Regions from separate parts of the Clostridium senegalense genome, predicted to be linked through region 3. Evidence: riboswitches for the same ligand, from Rfam matches in the RefSeq annotation. Region 3 holds a riboswitch; each other region holds the start of a gene.

Region 1 (4,302 bases), on a different contig from region 3:
AATTGCGCCTCCTACATCTCTCATTGTATCTTCATCACTCCAAAGTTTTTTTATATAATCAATTTCTTCAAAGTCAGGCTTTCTTATATAAACTAAATTACCTCTTTTTATAAATTTATCCATAAGAATGTCCCCCTTATTTATTTTTTTAAGATGATATATTAATACTATATATAATTTTAAGAACTATATATAAATAGCTTTTCTTATAAATGAATGCATTTTCTATATATCACCCAAAACCTATGATATTAACTAATATCATTCTTTTATATATTATAACTTATTTATATATTATCAAACTTTTCATTTTAACGCTAATATTTTAAATATTTTTAATTTTAAACATAAAACAAAAAAATTTAAAGGGCTTTCGCCCTTTAAAAAAATTACTGTTTCGTTTCATTTTCTTTTATAAAATCATCTAAACTTTTTTCTTCTTTATCTTTTATAAGCAAAGCAATAGTTTCCTTCATCACTTTGTCTTTCTCTTCTTCTGTGTTCTCATTATCAATTGGTAATTTTTCTATATATAATTCATATTCCCATATATTAGGATTTTTTTCATCTTTTTCTGTAACTTTATAAAAATCTTTTTCCTTATACTTAATTTCTTCTATGACTATATTTTTTTCATCTTTAATCCAATTTAATTTATTTATTTTTTCTAAAGATCCACTAATCTCTTTTCTATTTTTTAAATACTCAATTTTATTTTTTTCAATATTTTCTTTTTCCTTTAATAAATCAGAATCATCTTTATTTAGTAAAAAACCTTTTTCTAGTTCAACTAAAGCATTTTCTATATCACCTAAAGATAATAATTCATTACATTTCTTTAATGACCATTCTTTAGATTTAGCACTCATTTTTTCAGCCATAGTTTGAGCTTCATTATACTGTTTATAATTTGAAGTTACTTTTTCAAACTCCTCTTTTGCTTTTACAAAGTCTTTCTTATCATAAGCTTCTAATCCATTTTTATAATGATTATAATCCTCCACATAAGATTGCATTTTAGTATACTCTTCTTTGACTTTTTCTGACTTTTCAGAATAAAATTCAAAATAGCTTAACTCTTTACTAGCATCATCAATATGACTATTTTCAATAGAATCGTTTTCTAAATTATATTTGAATGCATCTAATTGGTCTAATATGTATACATCAACTTTCTCCTTATGAGATTGTTTTTTTATATCAATATAAATACCATGTGCACTTTCTTCATTTCTTTCTGTAAAATATTTTTTGAAATCGTTAAAGTTCTTTATAAATTCCTTCTCATTATAGTAGATTTGTCCTATAAATATAATTGCAATAATTAATAATATTGTTAAAGCAATAGACGTTTTTGATTGCTTCTTTAGCTTTTCCTTAAAAAAATCCATATATATCCTCCTAATTAATACATATATTAACATTTTATATTCTTTTACTATCAAATTAATCCTATATTATTATAATGATATATTATTCAATTGTAAAATTAGCTAATTTTACAATTCATCTTAATAGTCTTTATTTTTTAATTATACATGTTTTTTTCTTGATTTGTCGTAATTTTGTATTTTTTTTAATTATAATCTTTCAAAATTGTTTTTATTGTGTTATAATTTGCTTGTACAATTTTAAATTTAATACTTTTTATGGTACTTTTAATAGTTTAATAGGGAAAGTGGTGTAAGCCCACTACAGCCCCCGCTACTGTAACGGAGACGAATTTTAACCACTGAAGCTTTGTGCTTTGGGAAGGTAAAAGGAGATTGACCCGTAAGTCAGGAGACCTGCCGTAAATCTAATCACAAACCTTCGGGCGGAAGGAAAGTGTTGTTTATATAAGATATTTATGTATTTTTTTGATTATAAACTCACTTTTGTGAGTTTTTTTATTGCCTATATTTAGGTAAATATAAAACTTTAGTACAATATAATAAAATTTAATATAGTAATATTAAATAATAATTAATATATTTACACATTTACTTTATTTATAAGTATATAATACTAAAGTATTGTTATTTTAAAACTTAAATATTTTGTTCTTGTAATTAGGAGATGGTTTATACATGGTTAGGTTAATAGGGTTAAATAAAGATGTAACTTTAGATGTTCGTAGTAGATTTAGTATTAATTCTTCAGATTTAGAGAGTAACTTATTAAAACTTAAAAGTTTTCTTGATGAAGTTATTATAATCTCTACTTGTAATAGAACAGAAGTATATTTTTCTTCTCAAGAAAATAATAATGATTTATTAGTTAAAAAAATTTTTTTAACTTTAAATTGGGATATTAATGATATGAAATATACTTTTATTTCTACAGGAGAAAATGCTGTAAGGCATATCATGGAATTATGTTGTGGATTTCATTCTAAGATATTAGGGGAAGATCAAATATTAGGTCAAGTTAAAGATGGATACTTTAAGTCTTTAGAGCTTAATGTTATAAAAGGTCCACTTGAAAGATTATTTATTAATGCCATTGGATGTGGAAAAGAATTCAAAACAGAAACTATGCTTTACAAAATTCCTGTTTCTTCTTCTTCCATTGCAATAAAAGAAGCTATAAATAAGCAAAAACGTATTTTTATGATTATAGGTTTTGGCGATGTAGGTAAATTATGTTTTAAAAACTTACTTGTCAATGATAATAATTTTGATAAGTTATATATAGCTTGTAGGGATATAGAAAAAGTTAAAAATGATGACTTAATTAAAAATTCTAATGATAAAGTTGAGATAATTCATGTAAACGATAAAAATAAATACTTACATAAAATTGACGTACTTATAAGTTGTACTTCGTCAAAGAATTTTATAATTGAAAAAAATGATGTTGAGGACATAGAAAATCTTTTAATTTTTGATTTAGCTGTACCTAGAGATGTTTGTAGTTCTATAGATAATTTACTTAATATAACTGTTTATGACATAGATAAAATTCATACTATAGATGCTGAAAATAAAAAATTAAGAAAAACTTTAATGGAAGAACATTATTACATAGTAAAAAAATACATGTATGAGTATTTAGAATGGGTTAAGCTTAGATCCCTATCTCCTCATATTATGAAAATGATAAAAAAAAGCAACATAATATATAGCACCAGATTTAAAACATACACTCAAAAAAAATTTACAAAGGATAATGATAAGTTAGTGGAAACACTTATCAAAAGTACTAGCAATGCATACGTTAATAGGGCTATTGAAGTTTTAAAAGAAGAAACTTTAAATGGTAAAGGCAAAGAAGCATTATCAATTATTGAAAAGATTTTTTGCGATATTTAATAAACATTGCATATAACTTAAGGAGGTTTTATTTATGAATTTAGAAAAAAGTAATCAAATTTTTAAAGAATCAGAAAAGTACATACCTGGCGGTGTAAATAGTCCTGTTAGAGCATTAAAAGATATGGGAATTACCCCTCCAGTAATTAAAAGTGGTAATGGCGCAACAATAACTGATGAAGATGGAAATACATATATTGATTTTATTGGTGCTTGGGGACCTATGATTCTTGGTCATAACGATGAAGATATAGTTAATTCTATAAAAACATGTTGTAGTGAATCTATAGCTTTTGGTGCACCAACTAACTTAGAATTAAAGCTTGCAAAACATCTATGTGAAACACTAGACAATATAGATTTAATAAGAATGGTTAATTCCGGAACAGAAGCCACTATGAGCGCTGTTAAATTAGCACGTGGCTATACTGGAAAAAATAAAATCATAAAATTTGCTGGATGTTATCATGGTCATTTTGATGGATTCCTTGTAAGTGCAGGTTCTGGCGTTATGACTGAAGGTATACCTGGAAGTGCAGGAGTTCCTCAAGAAAGTATAAAAAATACATTAATAGCTAATTACAACAGTATTGAAAGTATAACAGAAATTTTCAAAAAGTATGGACACGATATAGCTGGGGTTATTATAGAACCTGTTGCTGGAAATATGGGTGTTATAAAAGCATCTAATGAGTTTATGAAAAAACTTGAAAGTCTTTGTAAAGAATATGGAGCACTTTTAATTTTTGATGAAGTTATGTGTGGATTCAGAGTTGCATATAAAGGTGCGCAAACATTATTTGATGTAACTCCTGATATAGTTTGCTATGCAAAAATAATGGGTGGTGGACTTCCATGTGGTGCTTATGGTGGAAAAAGAGAGATAATGGAAAAACTATCACCAGTAGGTCCTGTTTATCAAGCTGGAACTATGTCTGGAAATCCAGTAGTTATGGCAGCAGGTCTTTCAGCAGTAACAAAACTTTATAATCACCCTGAATACTATACA
Region 2 (4,302 bases), on a different contig from region 3:
TGTAGCTAATGCCCTTGGAAATCTAATATTCCAAACTATATCATAAAAAGGGTCATCTATAACATATTTATTAAATAAAATATTACCTACATTTAAAGCTCCTATTTTTACAGATCCAAAACAAATACAAAAAGTTAATGTTAAAAATAGTGCTACTATTAATACAGAAAAAATAATTGTATATTTAACTCTAGATTTCTTTATAAATTCCATATTTCTCTCCAATATTAGTTTTAAATTCTTTATTCTTTATAATTAACATAGTGTTTTATATCTTCACCTATAGAACCTGGATGGAATATTTCCATTAAATCTATAATAAGTTCATCTGTTTTGTCTATTGATTGATAGTAATCTGGAGCAAAACACCAAACTTTTTTATTTTTAACTACATCAAGTTTCTCAAGGATAGGAGCTTGTTCAATAACATTTTTCAATGTCGGTGTATAGTTTGTAGTAGAAGAATACATAAATATATCTGCATCATTAGCCTTTGCATATAACTCTTCTATGCTTATGTTCCCGCTTCCTATTCCATCATCTTTAAACATATATTCTCCGCCAGCCATTTCTATCATCTTTGCAACATATGAATCACCTTTAGGTATATATACTTTTCCTTTACTTATTGTTGCCCATACAATTTTAGGCTTATCTTTTCCCTCTATATTTTTGCTTGCGGCCTTAACTTTTTCTATAGCTTCATTAAATTGCTTTTCTGATTCTTCCTCTTTATCATAAAATGCACTCATTAATTTAGCCCATTCCATTCTTCCGTAAGGATTTTCTTCTAAATATTCATTATCAACTACATAATTTATATTCAGTTCCTTTAGCTTTTCAATAAGCTTTTGTTGTCCTGATGGCCCAGTATACACAACTGCCAGATCCGGTTTTATCATAGATATTTTCTCATAATCTGGTGAATCTCCTCTTCCAACAAACTCTATATCACCCTTTTCCATTCCATTTTTTATCTCATCTATGCTCCAATTTTTAGCTTCTGTAGTTACAGCTTTAACACTATTAAGAGCACCTATTGATCTTAATAAGCATGCTTGAGTTGTAGAACCTAGTAAAACATTATCTATTGGAGTATTAATTACTATTTCATTTTTATATTCTTTTGGAACTTCTTTTCCTTGTGGAACTAAAATCAAAGTTCTATTTTCTCCATCAGTTATTTTTTTAATGCCACCTTTCAAATACTTAACACTAAAAGCCTTTGTATACTCTAATGGCATTTCTGTTTTTATGTTTAATTCTTTGTTTTCTTTATTATATGTAAATCTAGCATCTACAGCTTCATTAAGAAAGTCCATTATAACGTATACATCATCATTTTCTTTTTTTATTTTATCCTTTAGATTTATAACTGTAGAATTTATTTTTGCTTCATCATTTTCTAAATTTATAGTTATAACATCTTCTTTATTTTTAACTGTTACTGTATTTTTTTCTAATAAAAACTCTCCTTTTAAATAATTAGTAGTATCTTTTAAAGATACATATACTTTTTCATCTTCTAATTTTGTTTTAACTTTACTTTCACTTTTTTGATTATCTACAACTACATTAGATGTTGTAGATGCTGAATTCAAACTAGAGCAACCAGCAAATCCTACGCTTATTACTGTACATAATGTAATACTTAATATTGTCTTTGTAATTTTTTTGTTTAATCTTAACATTTTTTCCCCCTAAAAACTTATTTATATAATTTTAAATAAAAAAACCTCTGAAAAACAGAGGTTATATATCCAATAAAAATAAACATTAAAATAATATTTATTATTTTTTACACACCCAATTTCCCTCCGAAATCTATGACATAATATATTAGGCAGGTCTCCTGACTCACGGCTTAACCTTAATCATCCTTCCCAGTATTACCAGTGGATTTGATTTCGTATCCGTATACAGTAGCGGGGGCTGTAGTGGATTTTCACCACTTTCCCTATTATACCTATAAAGGTACCCAACATACACACTATTAAATTTTTTATTTCAAGCACTTTCATTATATTCTTAAATTTTACATTTTTCAAGCTATTTTTCATTTTTTTCTTAAATATACCATGTTTTCATTAAAAAATTTTAATTATTTTACAGTTTTTATATTTAATAAATAATAAATTTCATTTATTACTTTATATTTTTACAGTATAATTATATAACCATAATATTGAGAAATTAAAAAACTATAGATTATCCTCTAACTTTCGTATTTTTTATAATTTTCATCCTAATAACTTTTATATCATATTTTCAAATATAAGAGGTATATTTAATATACCATACCCCCATTGTGGGTTAGGATAACTATCTCCTTTTCGTTTAACCGTTCCTCTAGCAAGATATGTTTTTAAAGTTTGATTATGCATATAAGTATCATTTCCTTCAACAATACCCCATTGAAAAAGCATAGCACAAGCTCCTGCAGTTATAGCCGCTGATACACTTGTTCCATTTACAATATCTACTTTATTATTTAAACCTACTGTTAATGCATTAACTCCCCCTGCCGCTACATCTATTATGCTTACATAGGAATCTACAAAGCCCATTCCTGAATATTTTAAAGCGTTATTATTATTTTGATCATATGCTGCAGTAGTAATCATACCTAAAGCATTACTTGGATTGGTTATTGTACCATAAGGGTCAGCTAAACTAAATTTAGTTTCTCCAATAGTTATTCCTTTTTGAGGTATCCATGCATTATATTTTCCACTTAATATAACATCCCCTGTAAGATTAAATTTCCATATACCTGGTTGAAGGTCATAAAATCTAATTCTTATTAATTCATCTCCAGTATTCTCTTCAGGCAAATAATAATTAATTTTTACGGAAGTTTTTTCAAATATAAATTTATAAGAAATAGTTGTATTAATTAATGGGTTAATAATTCCAGTATTTTCTCCAGATGGAGATATAATTTCTAAAGACATTATATTAGCCAAATCAATCCAGAATTCTACCCATAATTGATTTTGTTTTGAGTCCACTTCTAGTTCCACAACTTCAGTTTTTCCATATTGTACAATACCAGATGTGTGAGTTCCATTTCCTCTTTCATTTCCTGTGCCTGAAACCATTGCGATACTACTATTTAAACATATTAATTCTATAAATTGTTCTAATATTCCTGGTTTTTTATGATTTCCTAAGTTAGTACCTAATGGAAAATATATAACCATAGGTTTGTTACTTTCTAAAGCATAATTATATAAAAACTCTAATGCTACAAAAATAGATGTTATATTAAAAACAGGTATATCAACATTAAATTGCTTTTTATATGAAATATCTTCTATTAATTTTACAATAACAAAATTACACTCTGGAACGACACCTTTTAAATTTGGATTTTTACCAGTTCCTCCAATTATTCCAGTCATATTAGTTCCATGACCTATTTTATCCTTACTTGGTACTATATCATAAGGTGATTTTCCTTCTCTATTAGCATTTATAGCACTTTGAATTTGTTTTTTTTCATATAAAGTACCAAAAGGTACTTTCTTATTAGGCTGACTTTCAAATATTGTTTGATCAAAAATACACTCTATTCTTGTTTTCCCACTTGAATCCATAAACTCTTCATTCAAATAATCGATACCTGTATCAATAATTGCTAAATTAACCCCATTACCAGTCAAACTTAAAGGAAGAGTTAATTGTAACACTCTAGCTTGAGCTGCATCTACAGGTGCTACTGCTTGAAGTGTATACATATCAGCTGGTTTAATATAAACAATAGTTGAATTTTCTTCTTGAATATTATTAAAATCTAAATTACTTAATATAGATACTATTGCATACTTGCTATTAATTATAGTAAGATAGACATCTTCATATTTGGATAACTCTTCTTCTACTTTGCCTTGATATTGCACAATATAATGATTATAATTTACATCTTTAAAAATTTTTTCTGGGGTAGTATTATTTTTTTCCATTTAATCCTCCCTAAATTCCTGTGGCATTCTTATGAATAAATCACCAATATTATACTGTAAAATGTTATTTTTCATACTTCTATAATTTCCTTTATACAATCGTCCAATTATATTAAATATACCTAATAAATCTAATGCACCATAACCAATATCTCTATTAGGAAATTTATATATTGGATTTTTATAAGCTCCATATATTAAATAACTTTTAACCTTAGTTGAATACATAGTAGTATCATTTCCATTAACAATCCCCCATTGTAATAGTAATGCACACGCTCCTGCTATTATTGAAGTAGCTGCTGAGCTTCCTGACATAGTAACAACTTGCTTTAAA
Region 3 (4,302 bases):
TAAAAATAGTGAACCTAAAAGAACTGTTAAAGGAATAAGCTTTTTATGTACAGAACCTGCAATTGTTCTGCAAATATGAGGAATAATAAGACCAACAAAGCCTATAATTCCACTTAAAGAAACCATAATTCCAGTAAGTAATGTACTTGTTACAATTATTATTTTTTTAAAAAGTTTAATATTAACACCTAAAGTTATAGCAGCATCTTCGCCTAGAAGCATTGCATCAAGAGTTTTATGAATAACTAAAGATATAATAGATGAAATTATAAGCACTAAAAATGCTAAAGGCACATCATCCCATTTAGATCCAGCAAGAGACCCGGTCATCCAAAACATAACTGAATATAATTTTCTTACATCTTCTGCTTTAAATATAATAAAATTTGTTATTGCAGAGAATACTGATGCCACAGCAACCCCTGTTAGAACTAAACTTGAAGATGAAAATTTACCTTTTTTACTTGAAAGTACAAATACTAATATTGAAGAAAATAATGCACCTATGAATGCACCTATATGGATAGACATAAAAGGTATAGCTAAACTACTTCCAAGTAATATACTTATAACTGCACCGGTAGATGCACCGGATGAAATACCAAGTATATATGGATCAGCAAGAACATTTTTTGTTAAAGCCTGCATTAATACTCCAGAAAGAGCAAGACCGGCACCAACAATTCCAGCAAGAAGAGTTCGCGGTAATCTTAACTGCCAAATTATATTTTCTACAGAATTGGACCATGTTTTATCAAAGACATCATTTCCAGATGTTTTATTAATTATAATTTTGAAAAGTTCAGAACTGCTCACATCTACTGAACCAACATTAATAGCAACTATTATAGAAAATACTAAAAATAATATTAATGCTGTGTAGATAATATATATGTTTATTTTAAATTTTTTCATTTTAAAACGCTCCAATTTATTTTTTGAATATTTCAGGATGGAAATTTTCCGCCATAGCTTTTATAGCACCAGGATTTCTAACACCAGCAACTACTTCTGAAAGCTCTAATACAAATATTTTATTGTTTTTTATAGCATCTACATCTTTTAATGCATCATGATTTTTTAAAAAGTTTATTTTTTCTTCAACATCATCAGCTGCATTATATTGCATTACTATTATTTGCTCAGGGTTTTGTTTAACAACTTCTTCCCAAGTTACTTTAGCCCAAGGTTTTTCTCCATCTTTAAATATATTTTCACCACCAGCAAGCTTTATTAAATCTGTAGGCAAACCGTTACATGCAGTAAAAGGACTATCTGTGCCAGAATCATATACAAATGCTTTAACAGGTTTTGTATCTTTTGGTATTTTAGAAGATATAGCTTCAATATCCTTTTTCATTTTAGATATAACATCTTCTGAATTTTTTTCTACATTAAATATTTTTCCAAGGTTAGTAAAGTCTTCATAGACAGTTTCCATTGTTGCATTAGGACTTTCACATTTTGGAACATAAATTTTCACATTGTTTTCTTTGCAAAATTTATTATTAAAATTATTTTCAGTAAAGGTAGACATCCATCCAGTTATGAAATCAGGTTCAACACCTAATAATGTTTCTTTAGATGGCATTAAATCAGACAATTTGTTAAGTTTGGAGTGTGCGTCTTTATATTCAGGTAGTACTTCGTTGTCTTGAAATGAATATCCTGCTATAGAATCCTCAAGCCCTAATGCAAGTAGCATTTCTGTTGTAAAGCCACTTAGTGTAACAGCTTTTTTTGGTGCAGTAGAAAAAGTTTCATCTTCTTTACCAGAAGGTAAATCATTGTTTACAGTAACTTCTTTATAATTTTTTTGCTCAGAAGCAGAATTTGAAGAAACTTCTTTTGAAGCTTTATTTGTATTACCACAGCCTGAAAGAATTGATGCAGTTAGTGATACTGCTAGAATTAATGAATAAATTTTTTGTTTTCTCATAAAAAATCCCCCTAAGTAATCTTTTTATTAATATATATAAATATTTTAATATTTATAAACGCAATAATTAGAATAATAAAAATATTTTAAATTTGTTTTATTATTTAATTTAATAATTATAATAAATCTATAACAAAAAACAGTATCCTAGAATAAGATACTGTAATAAATAACTTTAAAACATACAACTAATTATGTAATGTATTAAATTTAATTAAAATTAACCTATCCTAGTAAGCAACTTTAGAACTTATTGGCAGGTCTCCTGACTTAGATTCATCACAAATGTTCACCTTCCCACAAACTTAAATTTATAATTTGCAGTGGTATAATAAAAATTTGCTCTTCATTACAGTGGCTGGACCGTAAGAGATTTAAACTCTTTTCCCTTTTAATAAATTGAAATTAATCACATTTAAACCAAAAAGTTAAAAATATTCAATTTTAAAAATAATTTAGCAATTAGCTCCACACGATTATAACATAATAAATAGAAAAAGATAATATTCAGAAAATTTAAACTTAATCTTGAAAAATATGTTATAAAATGTAATTACATTTAGTGTAAAAGTTTACAAAAAGTTTATATAAATGTTAAAGGGGAAAACTTTAAAAAGAAGAATATATACTTATAGAAAATAGTAATAGTTACTATGAAATCTATTAGTAATAGTTTTACGGAAAAATGATACTTAAAGGGGGTATTTTATGTCTTTTTTATTTTTTGCAATAATAGTATCAGTGTTAACTTTACTTTTTGCAATGTTTATATCAAAAGAAATTTCAAAAAAAGAAGTGGGAAATAAAAAAATGCAGGAGATTGCAGGCCATATAAGTGAAGGTGCAATGGCATTTTTGAAGAAGGAATATAGATATTTGGGGATATTTATATTAGTAGTAGCTATTGCTATTGCAGTATTTCTTCATATAAAAACATCTATAAGTTTTATATTAGGTGCAATATTTTCAATTGCTGCTGGATATGCAGGTATGAAAGTAGGAGTAAAAGCTAATGTACGAACTGCACAAGCTGCTACTAAAGGAAAAGAAGATGCTTTATCCATAGCTTTTTCTGGGGGAACAGTTATGGGACTTTCTGTTGTAGGACTTGGAGTTTTAGGTATTGCAATGTTATCTTTAATTTTCAACTTAGAAATAGAATATATTACAGGTTTTGGATTAGGTGCATCATCAATAGCTCTTTTTGCACGTGTAGGTGGAGGAATATATACTAAAGCCGCAGATGTAGGTGCTGACCTTGTTGGAAAGGTAGAAGTTGGAATCCCGGAAGATGACCCAAGAAATCCTGCTGTTATAGCTGATAATGTAGGGGATAATGTAGGTGATATAGCAGGAATGGGAGCAGATCTTTTTGAATCCTATGTTGGTTCTTTAATATCTGCATTAACTCTTGGAGTCGCAGCAAGTGTATCACTAGGAAAAAATGCTGTTATGTTTCCAATATATGTGTCTGTTGCTGGTATAATAGCGTCAATAATTGCTATATTTATAGTTAGATATTCTAAAGGAAAAGATCCACAGAAAACATTGAATTTAGGACTATATGTATCTGTAGTACTTATGATAATATTTTCGTTGATTTTAAGCAAAACTATTTTAAATACTATAAAACCATTTATATCTGTTTTAGTGGGAATATTAGTTGGGGTTTTCATAGGTAAAATTACAGAGTATTACACATCAGATAATTATAAACCAGTAAAAATTATTGCACAGGAGTCTCAAACAGGAGCAGCTACAAATATAATTTCTGGTCTTGCTATTGGAATGAAATCTACAGTTGTACCTATTTTGATAATTGCATTAGGAGTATTACTATCATATTTCTTAATAGGTGGTTCAAAAGATGCAAGTTTAGGTTTATATGGAATTGCGTTAGCTGCAGTAGGAATGCTTGCAACATCAGGTATGGTCATTTCTGTAGATGCATATGGTCCAATTGCAGATAATGCTGGTGGAATTGCACAAATGGCTGATATGCCAAAGGAAGTTAGAGAGATTACTGATAAATTAGATTCAGTTGGAAATACTACTGCAGCAATTGGTAAAGGTTTTGCTATTGGTTCGGCAGCACTAACAGCATTAGCTTTATTTGCATCTTATGCTCAGGCTGTTAATTTAGAAAGTATAAATTTATTAAATCCATTGACACTTACAGGACTTTTAGTAGGATGTATGGTACCATTTTTATTTGCTGCATTAACCATGGAGGCAGTAGGAAAGTCTGCAACTAAAATGGTTGAAGAAGTTAGACGTCAATTTAAAGAGAAAAAAGGAATAATGGAAGGAACTGAAAAGCCAGATTATGCAAAATGTGTTGAAATTTCAACAGATGCAGCATT

What was found. Region 3 has a riboswitch for cobalamin ahead of KQI36_RS14815 (ABC transporter substrate-binding protein). Riboswitches for the same ligand answer to the same signal wherever they lie in the genome.
Region 1: another riboswitch for cobalamin. It lies ahead of hemA (glutamyl-tRNA reductase); the one in region 3 lies ahead of KQI36_RS14815 (ABC transporter substrate-binding protein).
Region 2: another riboswitch for cobalamin. It lies ahead of KQI36_RS16240 (ABC transporter substrate-binding protein); the one in region 3 lies ahead of KQI36_RS14815 (ABC transporter substrate-binding protein).

What each region holds. Positions count from the first base shown of each region.
Region 1 covers NZ_JAHLNC010000008.1:158,423-162,724, forward strand. The annotation lists gene KQI36_RS13810 (GNAT family N-acetyltransferase) at 1-123, opposite strand, end outside; gene KQI36_RS13815 (hypothetical protein) at 390-1,391, opposite strand; cobalamin riboswitch at 1,634-1,809, shown strand; gene hemA (glutamyl-tRNA reductase) at 2,070-3,293, shown strand; gene hemL (glutamate-1-semialdehyde 2,1-aminomutase) at 3,328-4,302, shown strand, end outside.
Region 2 covers NZ_JAHLNC010000013.1:24,628-28,929, reverse strand. The annotation lists gene KQI36_RS16245 (FecCD family ABC transporter permease) at 1-213, opposite strand, end outside; gene KQI36_RS16240 (ABC transporter substrate-binding protein) at 243-1,691, opposite strand; cobalamin riboswitch at 1,826-1,997, opposite strand; gene KQI36_RS16235 (S8 family peptidase) at 2,256-3,965, opposite strand; gene KQI36_RS16230 (S8 family peptidase) at 3,966-4,302, opposite strand, start outside.
Region 3 covers NZ_JAHLNC010000009.1:152,402-156,703, forward strand. The annotation lists gene KQI36_RS14810 (FecCD family ABC transporter permease) at 1-915, opposite strand, end outside; gene KQI36_RS14815 (ABC transporter substrate-binding protein) at 932-1,939, opposite strand; cobalamin riboswitch at 2,178-2,379, opposite strand; gene KQI36_RS14820 (sodium-translocating pyrophosphatase) at 2,648-4,302, shown strand, end outside.